DNA from 2 places in the Anaerotignum faecicola genome. Region 2 is predicted to be linked to the other one. Evidence: a T-box and tRNA genes for the amino acid it is inferred to sense, from the RefSeq annotation. Region 2 holds a T-box; the other holds one or more tRNA genes.
What was found. The T-box of region 2 lies ahead of thrS (threonine--tRNA ligase). A T-box ahead of a tRNA ligase gene usually reads a tRNA of that ligase, here a tRNA-Thr.
Positions count from the first base shown of each region.

Region 1: it has a tRNA-Thr gene. The T-box ahead of thrS (threonine--tRNA ligase) is inferred to sense a tRNA for this amino acid. The anticodon was not compared.

Region 1 is NZ_BHVZ01000001.1:1,074,928-1,083,596, forward strand. Features, by position in the region: gene mnmG (tRNA uridine-5-carboxymethylaminomethyl(34) synthesis enzyme MnmG) at 1-154, shown strand, start outside; gene EJE48_RS05240 (hypothetical protein) at 180-623, shown strand; gene rsmG (16S rRNA (guanine(527)-N(7))-methyltransferase RsmG) at 624-1,343, shown strand; gene noc (nucleoid occlusion protein) at 1,809-2,654, shown strand; gene EJE48_RS05255 (helix-turn-helix domain-containing protein) at 2,727-2,978, shown strand; gene EJE48_RS05260 (PaaI family thioesterase) at 3,029-3,517, opposite strand; gene EJE48_RS05265 (PaaI family thioesterase) at 3,531-4,004, opposite strand; gene EJE48_RS05270 (alpha/beta fold hydrolase) at 4,022-4,984, opposite strand; gene EJE48_RS05275 (hypothetical protein) at 5,104-5,310, shown strand; tRNA gene EJE48_RS05280 (tRNA-Thr) at 5,391-5,463, shown strand; tRNA gene EJE48_RS05285 (tRNA-Tyr) at 5,633-5,713, shown strand; tRNA gene EJE48_RS05290 (tRNA-Met) at 5,725-5,798, shown strand; gene EJE48_RS05295 (hypothetical protein) at 5,910-6,359, shown strand; gene argH (argininosuccinate lyase) at 6,669-8,048, opposite strand; gene EJE48_RS05305 (argininosuccinate synthase) at 8,357-8,669, opposite strand, start outside.
Region 2 is NZ_BHVZ01000002.1:266,404-275,072, forward strand. Features, by position in the region: gene thrS (threonine--tRNA ligase) at 18-1,925, opposite strand; T-box leader at 2,009-2,214, opposite strand; gene EJE48_RS07090 (magnesium transporter CorA family protein) at 2,314-3,225, opposite strand; gene EJE48_RS07095 (hypothetical protein) at 3,357-4,040, opposite strand; gene EJE48_RS07100 (DUF1538 domain-containing protein) at 4,055-5,557, opposite strand; gene EJE48_RS07105 (WG repeat-containing protein) at 6,081-7,673, opposite strand; gene trpS (tryptophan--tRNA ligase) at 7,875-8,669, opposite strand, start outside.

The DNA of each region.
Region 1 (8,669 bases), on a different contig from region 2:
TGAAACCATACAGGGACTGCGTCTGGAGGCAAGACAAAAGCTGAATCTGGTGCGTCCGGAAAATCTGGGACAGGCCTCCAGAATCACAGGGGTATCCCCTGCGGATATTTCTGTTCTGTTGATTTATATGGAGCAAATGAAGCGTAAGCATTAAAAATATGAGAAAGGAAGGTGATGGGATGAAAGGATTTTTTTTGCCTTGGAATGAAAGGGAAAAACAGGTGAAACGGGGAGAGAAAAAGCTCTATCTGCCGAAGGAAACGCTTTCCCTGACGGATGCCGCCTTTGATACCCATAAGCCTGCCTATGTTTCCCTGCCAAACCCAAGAGGGACACTCCGTTCCTTTTTGCAGGCGGTGGAAAGTGGAAAAAAGGACGAAGCTATGGGCTATTTTTCCGAAAGAGTCGCTGAGGTGGTGGATTATGAGGAAGTGGCAGGCTTCTTAAAGGATTTGAAGGAATATCATTGCTTTCTGGAGGACGAGGGCGCAGGTATCCGCCGCGTTTCTGTTGCCAAGAAAAGCAAAAAGGACAGAGAGGTGTTTGCCTTTCGCATGGTGGCGGAGCCAAACGCCTTCGGCACATGGAAAATTTTCAGTATCGAGAGAGAGGGGAAGGAATAAATGGAAAATCGGGCATTGCTCAGGGATTGCTGTGAACAGATGGGTGTTTCTCTGGGAGAGAAAGAGACGGAGCAGTTCATGACCTATCTTTCTCTGCTGTTGGAATGGAATGAAAAAATGAACCTGACTGCTATCACCGAGCCGCGTGAGGTGGTGCTGAAGCATTTTGCCGATTGCCTGAGCCTTGTTCCCTGCGTGGAATGGAGGGACGGCATGCGCGTGATTGATGTCGGCACAGGTGCAGGCTTTCCGGGGATTCCCGTAAAAATTGCCTGCCCTGAAATTGAACTGACCCTTCTGGATTCCCTGCAGAAGCGCATTGGCTTTTTGCAGGAGGTCGGCAGTCAGCTTGGTCTGGAGGGTGTCCACTATGTCCATAGCCGTGCGGAGGATGGCGGACAGAACCCGCAGTACCGTGAAGGGTTCGATTTGTGCGTTTCACGCGCAGTTGCAAATCTTTCTGTTCTGGCAGAATATTGCCTGCCTTTTATTAAGGTCGGCGGCAGGCTTGCGGCACTGAAGGGCCCTGATGCCGCGGCAGAGGCAGAGCAGGCAAAGGGCGCACTGAAAAAGCTGGGCGGCAGATTGGTAGAAATTAAGGATGTTGCGATTCCCCATACCGATTTGTCCCATAAGCTTGTGTTCATCGAAAAAATCGCACCTACCCCGAAAAAATACCCCCGAAATGCAGGGAAAATTAAAAAGGAACCTCTTAGTTGAGTCTGAAAAAGCCTTTGTCGGCACGGTTTGTGTCGATATGGGCTTTTTTTTGTGGAATGGTTTTTCTCCAAGCGGAATTTTGCTGTGATATTATGAAAAAAAGAAGGAGGGAAATAATTTCCCTCTAAGTCGAAATCAGGATTTCGACTTGTTGAAACAGAAGAATAAACTGATGCGTTCCATCGGTAAACCTTGAAACGCACAGTTTTCCTCAAGTGGGCAAAGCCCCCTTTGCGGATTCCATTTGGGAAACTGCTTTGTTTCCCAAACCCTTCCGCGGCGTATAAATAGCCTTGTCCACGGGTTTATTAAATATATATTTTGTACCGGGTTCCAAGGGGGTGACCCCCTTGGCAGGGAGTTTGAGTGTTACGCACCGCCGAACAGATGCGGCGGTTGCCCGAAGGGCAAGGGTGCAAACCCTGCTTGAACCGGAGTCCCTCAAGGGAAAAAGGAGGTAAAAATATGGAGGTTTTGAAATTTTCGGAAATGCGGCTCAAAAAGGATAAGGTGGTCTTTCAGCTGCCCATACATAAAATCCGCTCTAACCCCTATCAGCCGCGAAAATACTTCAACCGCACTGCACTGGAGGAGCTGGCGGACAGCATCCGCGCCTACGGTATTTTGCAGCCGATTACCGTCCGTAAAATGAGCGGCGGTGCCTATGAATTGGTCGCCGGAGAACGCCGCCTGCGCGCCGCCGAGCTGGCAGGTCTGGAAACTATCCCTGCAATCCTCATGCAGGTCAGCGACAGCGATAGCGCCGTGATGGCATTCATCGAAAATATCCAACGCCAGAACCTCAGCTTTTTGGAGGAGGCGGAGGGCTATCGTAATATGATGGAGGACTACGGACTGACACAGGAGGAGCTTGCGGCAAAGCTTTCTAAAAGCCAGTCCTCGATTGCCAATAAGCTGCGGATTCTCAAGCTGGAGGACAGCGTCAAAAAACTCCTGCTGGAGCATCATTTTACCGAACGCCACGCGCGCGCCCTGTTGAAGCTGCCCGATGAGGAAAGCCGCCTGTTCGTCCTCGCACAAATGATACAGGAGGAAATGAACGTGAAAAAAACAGAGGAGCTCGTCGAGGCAACCTTGGAGCAGATGCGCCCCCGTTTCCCCGAAAAGGGCGAGCAGAAGGAAAAACGCTATGTCCGTTCCTCCGATTTTCGCCTGTTCACCAATACCATCAAGCAAAGCGTTGAGGTCATTCGCCGTTCGGGTGTGGATGTGGTCTATGAGGATAAGCAGGATGCCGATTGCTGTGAAATTCTGATTCGGATTCGCAAAAACGCCGTGGAATCGGCTTGAAATTTTCCCATCTGCGGTTTATAATCGTTACCATATAGAACGTAACGAAACACCATGGAGGGGGAAAGCCGCATGAAGGAAAAAGGGATTCTCATTCGTGCCGATTATGGGCATATTGCACTGCATTTGAGAGAAATTATGGAGGAAAGAGACATCACGCGCAATCAGCTTGCCAAACGGATTGATGCACGCTTTGAGGTTGTGAATAAATGGTATCAGGGGGAGCTGGAAAAAATGGATCTGGATATCCTCGCGCGTATCTGCTATGCACTGGACTGCACAACAGAGGATTTACTGGAATACATACCGGCGAAGCCTTGCTAAGTCGAAATAAAAAGAAACCTCGAGGGATTCCCCGAGGTTTTCAATTTATATTAAATTGGATGATCGAATGTTTTATCTAATTTCATAAACGTAGCGGTTGCTGTTCCGATGAGGACATCCTTCCCCTTGCGGTTCACATGTCCTTCTGCCATCATGCTGACGAGCGTCCGCCCCAGATGGGTAATCCGCACGCGGTATTCCACCACATCGCCCAGAAATACGGGCTTGAGAAAGGTGGTTGTCAGATTGACGGTGGTAATCTGGTGCTGCTTTGCGTAATAATGGCAGGTTAAGCCGAAGGCAACGTCAAAGCAGGTGATGATGATGCCGCCGTGCAGGGTGCCGCCGGGGTTCTGCTCCCAGGGAAGTGCCTCAAATGCAATGCAGTTTTCTCTTTTTTCAAAATCGCAGGAAACAAACTGCGGCTGCAGCCGCACCAGTACGCCCTTGTTGGAAATGGGGTTTTCGGGATGTCCAAGCTGAGACATCCATTGCTCCATGTTTTCCTGCGAGGAAATTTCGTCTTTTAATGTAACCATTACCTGTCCTCCCTTATTCGTTCACAGCCATAAATGTTGCTGTTGCAATCCCTGCCAGAATATCATCCCGCTCTAAGCGAACCTCGGCCTTTACGGTCACGAGGGTGCGCCCAAGGGAATCCAGCTGGCATTGGATATGGAAGATATCTCCTGCAAGGACAGGCTTGAGGAAGGTGACATTCATTGTAACGGTAACAACGGTTGGGGCGCTCAGATGTGTATAATAATGCGCCAGAAGGCCCATGGAGGTATCCAGTGCGGTAGAAATGATGCCGCCATGCATGATATTTTCAGGGTTCAGCTCCCATTCCTGTGCGTGATACGCCATGTCTATCGTGCCTTTTACAAAGTCACAGGTGACAAAAACGGGGTCCATCTGCGGAATTACCCCATGGTGCTTGAGTTCAGAACCGGGCAGCAGGGCATTTTGAAAAAAGGTTTCCATGTCCTCCTGCGAAAGCCCGGGTATTTTGGTCCAGTGTTGCATGTATCAGTTCTCCTTACTTAAAAAATATGTGATTGGTTTAAAAATTCATTGAGATTTTCCAGAAATGCCTTGCTGTTTTCCATGTGGGGCAAAGCACCTGTGTTTTCAAACAGTGCGAAGGAACCGAAGTCCTTCATTTTTTCTGCCGTATCGAAGGCAGAGGTCGGGTTCAGCCTGTTTTCCTCGCCCCAGATCATCAGAAACGGGACAGAAAGCTTTTCAAAGGAAGGCTTGGTATCTGCTGCCCAGAAGCGTGTTTTCAGGCAGGCAAAGGTTGCCTGTGCATGCGTGCCGAAGCGTGCCGCCCGCGCATATTGCTGCACCAGCTCCGCGGAAACGGTTTCCTTTGCGAAAATCGCCTGCTCCAGTGCGGCTCTGATTTTCCATCTGCTTGTGCCGATGAGAAAATGCTCCGTGCCTGCAATGGGGGAGAGCAGGAGCGAAAGCTGTTTCGTGTCCTCGTTGGTCGCAAAGCCGTTCCCGATGCCCTCCGGGGAAATGAGCACCATGCGGCGGACATCCTTCGGGTACAGCAGAGAAAGCAACAAACCAAAATCCGCACCGCCATTCGCACCGCAGAAGCAGACGGGATGACCGATGACATCCTCGATAAATACATGCAGCAAATTTGCATATTGATATGCTGTCCATGGCTTTTCGGGACAGAAAGAATTGCCGAAGCCGGGCAAATCCGGAACGTATACATGGTAATCCTCCGCCAGGGCATCAATCACTGCATCCCATTCTCTGCCGGATGCACCAAGCATCATGCTGTGTACCAGAACCAGAGGCTTGCCGTGCCCTACAGAACGATATGCAATTTCGCCTTCCTTTGCATGGTATGTTTCCATAACATGGGTTTCATCTTTCTTTTTGCGTGCCATCCGCAGGCAGACCTGCTGATAGCCGGCAAGACCTGCAAGCAAAGCGCCGATTGCGCCGAAAAAGCCGAGAAAATATTTTGCAAGTGCATTTTTCATATCAAAAACCTCCTTATTTGGAAGAAATTATCCTACTCTATATTATGCGCCCAAATTCTGCATTTGAAAAGAGGAAAATTCATAAGATAGTCTGAAGAATTTTTTAAGGGGTGGCGGAGATGGAAGGATTTTCGATTTTGGCAGGACAGCTGTTTCTCATCCTCTGCGTGCAGTCGGTTCTGGAGGCAATGGCATCCAAATGGCAGAGCGGCTTTATGCAGAAGCCCATTGAATTGGGATGCTATATCGCCAGCCTTGCGGTGGTTTTGCGGTTCATGGAAACCTATCTTCTGGATATTCTGCGCGCCCTGACGCATTTTTTCTGAAAGTATAAAATTTTTATAAAAAATACTTGACGAAAGGTGGAAAGAATGATAATATACTTCTTGTACTCAGCACGAGTTACGCCGATGTGGCTCAATTGGCAGAGCAGCTGACTTGTAATCAGCAGGTTATCGGTTCGAGTCCGATCATCGGCTTTTTTCTTGCTTATCAGCAGGAGAAAAACAAAAATAACTACACTATAATAAGGTAAGTTTTTCTTCCTATCGGAAGAAAACCGTTTCGTTATTTTTTATTCGATTCCTTGCACAATGCCAAAGCATTATGAGACGGAATCTCATAAACAAAAAATAACTACACTACTATGGGTGGATTCCCGAGCGGCCAAAGGGGGCAGACTGTAAATCTGTTGCGATAGCTTCGAAGGTTCGAATCCTTCTCCGCCCATTTTATACTGCCGCGGAGTAGAGCAGTCCGGTAGCTCGTCGGGCTCATAACCCGGAGGTCGCAGGTTCAAATCCTGTCTCCGCAATCGAAAAGAGAGATACAAGAAAAAATCTTGTATCTTTTTTTTATGCCCTGCGACCGACGGGTTCCCGGGGCTGCAGCACCGACCGCTGCCGGTGGCAGAAGAAGGAAGGTGATGCAGGCGAGAAATCGGGAGTTCCGCAGACTGAACGCAGAGAGGGAGAGCGGACGACCAGATTTCGAGGTGGGCAAGGCAGGTTCAAATCCTGTCTCCGCAATCGAAAAGAGAGATACAAGAAAAAATCTTGTATCTTTTTTTATGCCCTGCGACCGACGGGTTCCCGGGGCTGCAGCACCGACCGCTGCCGGTGGCAGAAGAAGGAAGGTGATGCAGGCGAGAAATCGGGAGTTCCGCAGACAGAACGCAGAGAGGGAGAGCGGACGACCAGATTTCGAGGTGGGCAAGGCAGGTTCAAATCCTGTCTCCGCAATCGAAAAGAGAGATACAAGAAAAAATCTTGTATCTTTTTTTTATGCCCTGCGACTGAAAAAGCGGTGTTTCACACCGATTGGGCGCAGGTGCGCCAAAATAAAGCCCGATGAAATATGGGATTCGCCCGTTTAGAACTATCTCGGCAAAACAAGACATTTCTTCCTTACTTTTTAGCATAAAAAGTAACAAAAACCCGGGACCCGTTTCGTAATGGGTCCCGGACCCCCGCAGACGAGGAAAGGGCAACAAGGTTTCCCTTTCCAATCCCTTCCCTACGAGCCGGAAACGGCATGGATAAAGAGCCTTTCCGGCAAGAAAATCCGGATATTTCTGAGAATTATCTAAATAGATGAAATACTTATATTCTTAAATCATGACATATTGCGCGACTGCCCCCGTTTTCCCAACAAAAAAAGCTGCCAATGGCAGCTTTTTCATTGTTTAAATCGTTTTGAAATATTCCTTATTTGCAGCAATCGCGGCAGTTGTTACTTCCTTCGCAGGGCCGCCGATCACCTTTCTTGCCTGCGCACATTCGTTTACATTGATAGCGGCGTAAACGCTTTCATCAAACACAGGGGAGATTGCCTTATATTCCGCAAGGGAAAGGTCATCCAGATTGGTGTTATGCTCGATGCAGTACAGTACCAGCTTCCCGATGATGGCATGTGCATCACGGAAGGGAACGCCCTGCTTGACCAGCCAGTCTGCCGCGTCGGTTGCGTTGGTGAAGCCGCCCTTTGCCGCATTCAGCATTGCGTCCTTCTTTACAGTCATGGTCGCAATCATGCTTGTGAATACGGGCACGCACATTTTCACCGTATCAATCGCGTCAAACAGACCCTCCTTATCCTCCTGCATATCCTTGTTGTACGCCAGAGGAAGACCCTTCATCGTAGTCAGAAGCGCCATCAGATGCCCATATACACGCCCTGTTTTCCCACGGATCAGCTCCGCCATATCGGGGTTCTTTTTCTGGGGCATAATGCTGGAGCCTGTGGAATATGCGTCGGAAAGCTCGATGAAATGGAATTCATGGCTGCTCCAGAGGATGATTTCCTCGCAGAAGCGGCTCAGGTGCATCATCAGGATAGAAAGCGTGGATGCCAGCTCAATACAGAAATCTCTGTCGGAAACGCCGTCCATGCTATTCATGGTGATTGCGGCAAAGCCAAGCTCCGCAGCAACGGCATATCTATCCAGAGGGTAGGTGGTGGTGGCAAGTGCGCCGCTGCCCAGAGGCATTACGTCTGTGCGTTTGTAGGTATCGCAAAGGCGGTCGTAGTCGCGCTTGAACATTTCCACATACGCAAGCAGGTGATGCGCCAGTGTAACAGGCTGTGCGCGCTGCAGGTGCGTATAGCCGGGTAAAATCGTTTCGGTATGGTTTGCCGCGAAATCGTTCAGTGTTACCATCAGATTTTTCACCAGTTCTTTAATCGCGATGATTTCCTTTTTGGTATACATACGGATATCCAGTGCCACCTGATCGTTACGGCTGCGGCCGGTATGCAGGCGTTTGCCGACATCACCGATACGGCTGATGAGGATGGTTTCCACGTTCATGTGGATATCCTCTGCTTTTTCGTCAAATGTAACCTTGCCGGCTTCGATATCGACGAGGATTTCCTTTAAGGTTTTGATGATTAAGGCAGCGTCATCGGCGGGGATGATGCCCTGCTTGCCGAGCATGGCGGCGTGTGCCATACTGCCTGTGATATCCTCTTGATACATTCTGCTATCGAAGGAGATAGAGGAATGGAAGTGGTCTGTAAAGCTGTCTGTGGACTGGGTGAAGCGTCCGCCCCAAAGTTTCGCCATGATGTTTCTCCTTTCTTTCTGCAAAGGGCGTTGCCCTCTGCACTCCTACCAAGGGGATCATCCCCTTGGAACCCGAGTTGCAAACAGAAATACTTCTGTTTGCGGTTCGATTTTTCTGATTTTTTCTGTAATATTAGAAATACTCCCATCAAGTCTGACAGGAGTATTTTTTTGTCTTTCGTATTTTTAATAATTTATCTTATCTTCTTACCCTCCCTCCGCAAAACCATATACATGGTTTTGCAAAATGGGGTTCCAAGGGAGTCACTCCCTTGGCAGGTGCAGGACAGCGTCCTGCAAAAAGGTTTTTATTTGTTTTTGTTGTTCTCCATCATCATCGCACGAACCTTCATGGACAGACCGAACAGGTTGATGAACCCGTCTGCGTCCTTGTGGTTGTAAAGCTCGCCTGTTGTAAAGGAAGCGATGGATTCGTTATACAGGCTGTAAGGAGATGTAGAGCCTGCAGGGATGATATTGCCCTTATACAGCTTCAGCTTAACTGTACCTGTTACCGTTTCATTTACCTTATCGAAATAAGCGCTCAGTGCTTCACGCAGAGGTGTGTACCATTCGCCGCTGTAAACCAGCTCTGTGAATTTGTTGCTTGCCACTTCGTTG
Region 2 (8,669 bases):
TTCTTTTCTTATAAAAATCAATCCAGAACCTTTGTATCGATTTCTTCCTTGATTCTTGCAATGAAATCTGCCAGAGCAACCTGACCTTCCTCGCCGTTCTTTCTGGAACGCAGGGAAACCATGTTTGCTTCCTGATCCTTTTCCCCCACAACGATGATGTAAGGTACTCTTTCGTTTCTTGCCTCTCTGATTTTGTAGCCAATCTTTTCTGCGCGGTTGTCTGTTTCCACACGAATACCTGCTGCATCCAGTGCATCCTCTACACTCTTTGCGTAGTCTGCAAATTTTTCGGAAATCGGCAGCACCTTAACCTGAACAGGAGACAGCCATACGGGGAACTGACCTGCGAAATGCTCAATCAGAATACCGATGAAACGCTCAATAGAGCCGAAGCATACGCGGTGAATCATAACAGGGCGTTTCTTTGTGCCGTCTGCTGCTGTGTATTCCAGCTCAAAGCGTTCGGGCATCTGCATATCCAGCTGAATTGTACCGCACTGCCATGTTCTGCCGATGGAGTCCTCCAGATGGAAGTCAATCTTAGGGCCGTAGAATGCACCATCGCCTTCATTGATGGTATATTCAATGCCGTTTTCATCCAGTGCGTTCTGCAGACCTGCTGTTGCAATTTCCCAAGCCTCGTCAGAGCCCATGCTGTCTTCGGGTCTTGTGGACAATTCAATGTGATATTTAAAGCCGAACAGCTTATATACACCGTCAATCAGGCTGATTACGCCGGAAATTTCATCCTTAATCTGTTCTTCTGTCATGAAGATATGTGCGTCATCCTGGTTGAAGCAGCGAACACGCATCAAGCCATGCAGTGCGCCGCTCTTTTCGTGTCTGTGTACCAGACCGATTTCAGCCACACGCATAGGCAAATCTCTGTAGGAGTGCATATCCTGCTTATAAACCAGCATCCCGCCGGGGCAGTTCATGGGTTTTACCGCATAATCCTCGCCGTCGATGACTGTTGTATACATGTTATCTTTGTAGTGTTCCCAGTGACCGGATCTGTACCAAAGCTCTCTGTTCAGAATGATGGGTGTGGAAATTTCCACATAGCCTGCTTTTTTGTGGATTTCTCTCCAGTAATCCAGCAGTGTGTTCTTCAGCACCATGCCCTTAGGCAGGAAGAAGGGGAAGCCGGGGCCTTCATCCAACAGTGCAAACAGCTTCAGTTCCTTGCCCAGCTTTCTGTGGTCACGCTTCTTTGCTTCCTCCATCATTGTCAGATATGCGTCCAGTTCGGATGCCTTGGGGTAAGCAGTACCGTAAATTCTGGAAAGCATTTTGTTCTTTTCGGAGCCTCTCCAGTAAGCGCCTGCAACAGAGGTCAGCTTGATTGCCTTTACTGTCTTTGTGCTCATCAGGTGAGGGCCTGCGCACAGGTCTGTGAAGTCCCCCTGTTTATAGAAGGAAATAACTGCATCCTCAGGCAAATCCTGAATCAGCTCTACCTTGTAGGGTTCTTCTCTTTCTTCCATATATTTGATTGCTTCTGCTCTGGGCAGCTCAAATCTTTCGATAGGAATATCTTCCTTCGCAATCTTCTTCATTTCAACTTCCAGTGCTTCCAGCTCTTCCTGTGTGAAGGCCTTTTCTCTGTCGAAGTCATAATAGAAGCCGTCTGCAATGGCAGGGCCGATTGCAATCTTTGCTTCGGGATACAGACGCTTTACTGCCTGTGCCAGAATATGAGATGCTGTGTGGCGGAATGCCATTTTCCCTGCTTCATCCTCAAATGTGCAAATAGAAACCTCTGCATCCTTATCCACAACAAAACGTAAATCCTTTACTTCGCCGTCAACGATACCTGCGCAGGCATTTCTTGCCAGACCCTCGCTGATGGATTTTGCAATCTCCAGAACGGAAACCGCATTGTCAAACTCTTTTACTACGCCGTCTTTCAGTGTAATCTTCATTGCTATCTCTCCTTTTTAGAACATTTTTCCTTGAAAGAGAATTTTGGGCAAAAGAAAAAGCCCATCATCCACTTTCCTCTACGAAAAGGGACGAGAGCATCTACTCCCGCGGTTCCACCCTAATTGTTCTGATTAAACCACTCATTTCCGACGATAACGGAGTCACCGGGCTGTATTAAAGCCGCTCAGAGGTGGTTTTCGTTCTCTTTCCAAAGCAGGATGCTCCCAGCAAAATACATCCCTCTCTGTGGCATTCGGAAAGGACTACTGTCCTCATCAACGCATTTACCATATCTTGTGTCTTCCACAAGAATCATTATAGCATGCAGAATCATTCTGTCAACAGTTTTTCGCAAATTTATTTACAAATGTCCGTTTTCGGTGTACATCAGAACCATTTCTTGCGCTTGAAAAAGATGATAATGCCCGCAATGCAGGCAACAGAAAGCAGGCATACGAAAAAATATCCGTATCGCCACGCATATTCCGGCATTTCAAAATTCATCCCGTACCATCCTACGATTAACGTCAGCGGCAAAAAAATCGTTGTCACAACCGTAAAAATCTTCATTGTTGTGTTCAGGCTGATGTCAACCTCCGCCTCATAGCTTTCTCTTACCTGCGTCACATATTCCCGCAGGTTCAGTACGTTCTGAAACCGCCGCTCCGTTCTTCTGTAAAGCATTTTAAAGGAGCGCAGGGTTTTCCCGTCAAAAATCCCGTTCTCGTTCTCCACCAGAATATCCAGTACATTCAGAAACTGCTCGTAATATTTTTTCAGCACCATCAGCCGTTTGCGCAGGCTGATGATCTCCGAAACACAATCCCGCTTCTCCGTTGCAATGAGTGCCTGCTCCAAGTCCATAATCTCTTTTTCAATGCTGTCAAAAATAATATCATCCTTCTTCGTCTGTAATTCAAAAAACGAATAAATCACGCGGTTCAGCGTCACCCTTTCGCCCAGTCCCTCCAGACATTCCTCCAGCAGTGCCGTCACAATATCCATTTTAGAGGTAAAGAAAAAGGCCTTCCCCTTTTCCAGATACAGAATGACACTGCCGATGCTCAGCAGGATATTCTCAAAATCAAGCATTTCCAGGCTCACGCAGTCAAAATTCTCAAAGGAGTCATATCTGGCATAGCTGAACCGTCTTGCCTCCTCCAGAATTTCCGCAGAAATCCCCCATTTTTTGCCACAGGCAAGCATTTTTTCATAAGGGAAAATGCCAAGCAGACCTTCCTCCTGCCCTGTCGGCTCTGCAATCCTCTGCCATCCGCCGCTTTTGATGCTGTAGTACATCTGCTTAACCTCCCCTCTGCCTTCTCTGTTTCCATCCTTCCCTGCATCCCTCTTTGTATGCAGAAAACCCTGCATCCGTCTTTTTTATGATAATTCGTTTTTCGCCTTTTGTCAATTTTTTAGCCGGACCCTTATCCCAGACGCACGATATCCTCAATCGCAAGCGAACAGACCGTACCGCGCGCCTCTGTTTTCATGCCATGGTTTCTGTTGATTGCCTCCATGATGTCCTTGCGCTTCGCAGCAGATGAAACAATCGCGATAACCTCCTTCTCCTGCTGTACCGTAATTCCGTAAAATTCCTCAACGCTTTCACTGCCTGCCCAGCGTGCATGAATAATCGTGCCGCCGCGCGCGCCTGCCTTTCTCGCAGTTTCCATCACTTCCTCCGTAAAGCCCTGATTCACCGTCACCAGAATCATGCTGTTTTCCATGCCTTCCTCCGTCATCGTATCCACCCTCCCCACTTCGTTCTGCACATTCATCTGTATTGCCAGCGCCGTTACATGCGCCATAGCCGTCAGCTTCATATCAAATACAATCCCACGGGAACGCGCCGCGCCGCGCAGCTCGTTATTCAAGTCTCGCATCACGCGGTTCACCATCGTTCCCCTGCCAACTGTAAATATAACATCCTTTTCCACGCCGTCTAAGCCGAGTAAATCTCTGATTTCAGAGGTCGCTGTTCCCTTTCCTGCGCACTGCAAATGGTGTGTCAGCCTTTGCCCGTTGAATAATTCAATCATATTTCTGCCCTGTCCACGCTCCACAATGGAAACAATCAGCTTCATCGGCTCTATTTTCAAATCCTTCATTTTTCCACCCCATTTCAGTCAAAATACAGAATGTCGTCCTCCAGCTGGTGCATCTGCACCTCGATATACCGCCGTTTTGCCTTCTCCTTCATCTGCGTGATAAAGCCCATCATCTGAATCGTAATCAGTGGTGTCATGGCTACCATCGCAACAATGCCAAACGCATCCGTCATCACATTGCCGCCCAGAGCCTCGCACGCCCCCATTGCAAAGGGCAATAAAAACGTAGCCGTCATCGGGCCGGAGGCAACGCCACCACTGTCGTATGCAATCCCCGTAAAAATCGGAGAAACGTAGCGTGTCAGCACCAGTGCGAACACATACCCCGGAATTAAGAACCAGAGAACCGAAATCCCCGTCAAAATCCGCAGCATCGCAATCCCGACAGAAATACATACCCCGACAGAAAGTGCCGTCTGCATCATTTTCGCCGTCACAAAGCCGTTGGAAATTTCCTCTACCTGCTTGGTCAGCACATGAACCGCAGGCTCTGCCGCAACAATGAAATACCCAATCACCATCCCAATGGGAATCAACAGCCACGCATACCCACAGTCCGCAATCCCTGCGCCGATAATCTGCCCAACCGGCATAAAGCCGACATTTACGCCGCAAAGAAACATTGCCAGACCGATATATGTAAACAAAAACCCAAAGCCAACACGCATCAGCTGATGCCTTTTATACCGCCGAAACAGTATCTGAAACATCGCAAATGCTGCCGCAATGGGAATCAGTGCCACTGCAACCTCCTTGAAATATTCGGGAATCGCATGCGTAAACAGCAGCGCCACATCCCTCGTTGTTTCCACCGCAGGCACCTCTGTCGGGCTGTATAACGCCTGATCAGGTTCATAAAAAATCCCCAACAGCAGCACCGCCAGAATCGGGCCGATGGAACAGAGCGAAATCAGACCAAAGCTGTCCTCTCTCGATTTTTTGTCGCTTCGCAGTGTTGCCAGACCAATCCCCAGTGCCATAATAAACGGTACCGTCACAGGCCCCGTTGTCACGCCGCCGCTATCAAAGGAAACGGGAATAAAGGAATCCGGTGCCAGAAATGCCAGAAGAAATACCAAAGGATAAAATACCCAAAGCATCTTCGCCAGAGGAATATGAAAAAAGATACGAATCTGCGCGATCATCAGGAATAGCCCAACCCCTGCCGCAACAGAGAGAATCAGAATTTTATTCGGAATCGCAGGCACCTGCTCCGCCAGAACCTGCAAATCCGGTTCTGCAATCGTAATCAGCATCCCCAGAATCAAACAAACCAATAATGGGCCACCTATATTTTTTGTACGGCTCATCTCCATACCAATGCCCTCGCCCATCGGCATCATGGACATATCCGCCCCCATCGTAAAAAAGCCCATGCCGATAATCAGCATCACCGCTCCGAATAAAAACAGCACCAATGCCCCTGAGGATAACGGCAAAAGCGTAATGCTCAGAATAAAAACAATTGCCGTTAATGGCAGTACGGAAGCCAGCGACTCCATAATTTTTTCTTTCAAACGAATATTTTCTAACAGAAAAATTCCTCCTTTCCGCGTCTTTCAGGAAATACCTGATTTTCCTAGTGTATTACTTTCAATTTTATCATCTCGGACTTTTCCGTGTCAATCCGTGTTAAGACTTCTTAACATAAAACATTCAGTTACTGCACTTTTGTTCATCCCTTGTTCATATTTCATATAAAAAAGCCTTTCCGCAGAAAGGCTCAGACTGTAGACAAAATAATTTTTGAGGTAGCGGAAGGGCTTGGGAAACAAACTGTTCATTACTTTGCTACGCAAAGCAGGCTTCGCCTGCCTCCCCTTCTTGGGCGGTAAGTAGTTTCCCAAATGGAATCCGCAGTCGGAATTCACTTCCGACGAGGAAAACAGTAATGCACGGGGAAGATATACCCCGCCGCCGTAGGCGGCTTTGCGAAGCAAAGTGCTGACAAGGTTTCAAGGCTTTTAAGCTGATGGAACTCGTCTGTTTATTCCTCTGTTTCAACAAGTCGAAAACCTGTTTTCGACTTAGGGTGTCGACTTATCTTTTTATAATCCCCAATTCCACATCTTCCTTTCCGTCTGTCCCCGTAATCGCCTTCCGAACCACTGCATAGCCGTCCAGAAATGCGTCCACTCCGTCAAACGTATCTGCAATGCACTGCTTGCCGCTTTCGTCAATATAAAACCGCTTGTGCGTCACCCAATCATACGCCACCGCAATGCCGTCAACCGCATCCAGCAGCGCAATCTCTGTCAGGTTCAGCTTCTCGCCCTTTTGGTTATAATATGGGCAACCGGTCATATCGTCCCCGTAGCCCCAGTCTGCAAGTGGCACCTGAATTACCACACTACTGTTCTCCCATGCCTGTATCACAGGCAGTCCCTCTGTGATAAACTGCACCTTTTTGCCGCTCTTGTCAATCAGCCACGTTTTCCCGTTCTTCTCCGTCACAAAGGCTTTGCCGTCCGTAAAATCTCCTGCCCATGCGTACTGCGGCGTAAGCATTTCCTTGCCCGTCTTGTCGATGTAGCCCCAGCCATCCGCCGTCTGCACTGCCGCCACGCCGTCATGGAAATCTCTGCTCTCTATATATTTGGGAGAAACAACCTCGTTTCCGTCCCTGTCAATAAAGCCATACCGCGGCACAGGCTTTCCTCCTGTTTCCTCATAAATTGCCACCTCAGCCATTCCTTCAGAGAAAATCCATACCGTGTCATAAAGAAACGGTGTGATTTCATTCCCCTGCAAATCCAGGAAGCCCATTTTATCCCGATTCGATACCCTGACATGTCCTTCCGAAACCTGATAAATCGAATATTCCGCAGTTCTGAATTGCTCCTTTCCGTTTCTGTCAATCAGAGCAGTCTCTCCGTTTTCATATTCTACCCTTAAATAGCCTTCTCCTGCATTGCCCAGATACTCGATTCCGTCCTTCTCATAGGATAACAGCCGTTCCCCCTTGCTGTCCAGAAGGTAATAGGATTTTATCCGTCCTCTTTCTTCTTTCATTGCAATAAAATATCCATCCCCGATATTCTCAATTTCATCGTATTCACTGCTCAAAGGCATGGTATAGCTCGCCTTTCTCCCCTCGCCCGTCATTCTCGGCGCATCCGCAGGAATCTCAATCACCTTGCTGTCATCCAGAAGCTGCACCGTTGCCGTTTTCTCCTCCGCGTCCCAGATGATATCCGTATCTGCCACCGTATAGCCGCAGCCATTCAGAATATTTTTCCAGTTCCGCAGTGGCACAAAAATCCGCCCGTCCCGAATGTCCATCCTTCCGCTTACTTCGATCGGCTCTCCGTTCACCGTAATGCTGTTCTTCTCGATGTCGCAGGCAACCGTATTCCCGCGCAGCATCATCCATGCCAGCTTCGTTTCCTTTTCCCAGTGCATCGTACCGTTGTCAATCGAGGTCAGAAAGGCACGCAGCGGCAGCATCGCATAGCCATCCTTGATATAAATTGCCGCATCCAGCGGAATCCTGCTCCGGTTTCGATAAAGCTCCTTTGTGCCAACCTTCGCGGTAAATGTAATCTGCTCCGCCTCTCCAATCGTTTCCGCCTGCGCAGGCACCGTCCCTGCCAGCATCAGCAGACTCATCGCCAGACATACTTTTTTCTTCATTCGGAACGCCTCCCTTTTGCCTTTAATTTGTATGACAAGTTTCTGCTTTTATCATAGCAGAAAGACATTCTTCCTTCAACCACAGCACGCCATTCTTAAGAAAGCCGTAAGAAAGTTGTTAGCATCCTGTAACATACAAGCATCCTATAACACAAAAAAGCACTACCCGAATTTTTCTCGGATAGTGCCTATTTTCAAATCTTATCTGATTCTGGGAGGAAAGCCAACCTTTTTCTGCACCTTCGTCAGTGTTCTGTCCGCCAGACGGCTTGCCTTTTCCGCGCCGCTCTTAATAATCGCATCCAGATAATCCTTGTTTGCCTCCAGCTCCTTCACGCGCTTCTGCACAGGCTCCAGCTCTGCAACAACCGCCTCACCGACCGCCGTTTTAAACGTACCATAGCCCGCACCCGCAAACTCCTTTTCCGCCTCGGCAATCGTTTTGCCTGTCACCGCACAGTAAATGCTCAGCAGGTTGGAAATGCCGGGCTTTTCTTCCGCAAAGCGTACCTCTGTATCAGAATCCGTCATCGCACGTTTCATCTTATTCATAATCACCTTGGGGTCATCCATCAAGGTGATGATATTGTTCTGATTTTCGTCAGATTTGGACATTTTTTTAGTAGGCTCCTGCAATGCCATCACACGCGCGCCAACCTTGCCGATATACGCATCCGGCACCTTGAATACATCCCCGTATATGCCATTGAACCGCTGCGCGATATCTCTCGTCAGCTCCAGATGCTGTCTCTGGTCTTCCCCAACAGGAACCAGATCCGTCTGATACAGCAGAATATCCGCCGCCATCAAAGAGGGATAGGTAAACAGACCTGCGTTGATGTTGTCCGCATGCTTTGCGCATTTATCCTTAAACTGCGTCATTCTGTTCAGCTCACCCATATAGGTGTAGCAGTTCAGAATCCAAGCCAGCTCTGCATGCTGTGGCACATGAGACTGATAATAAATGATATTCTTTTCAGGGTCTAAGCCAACCGC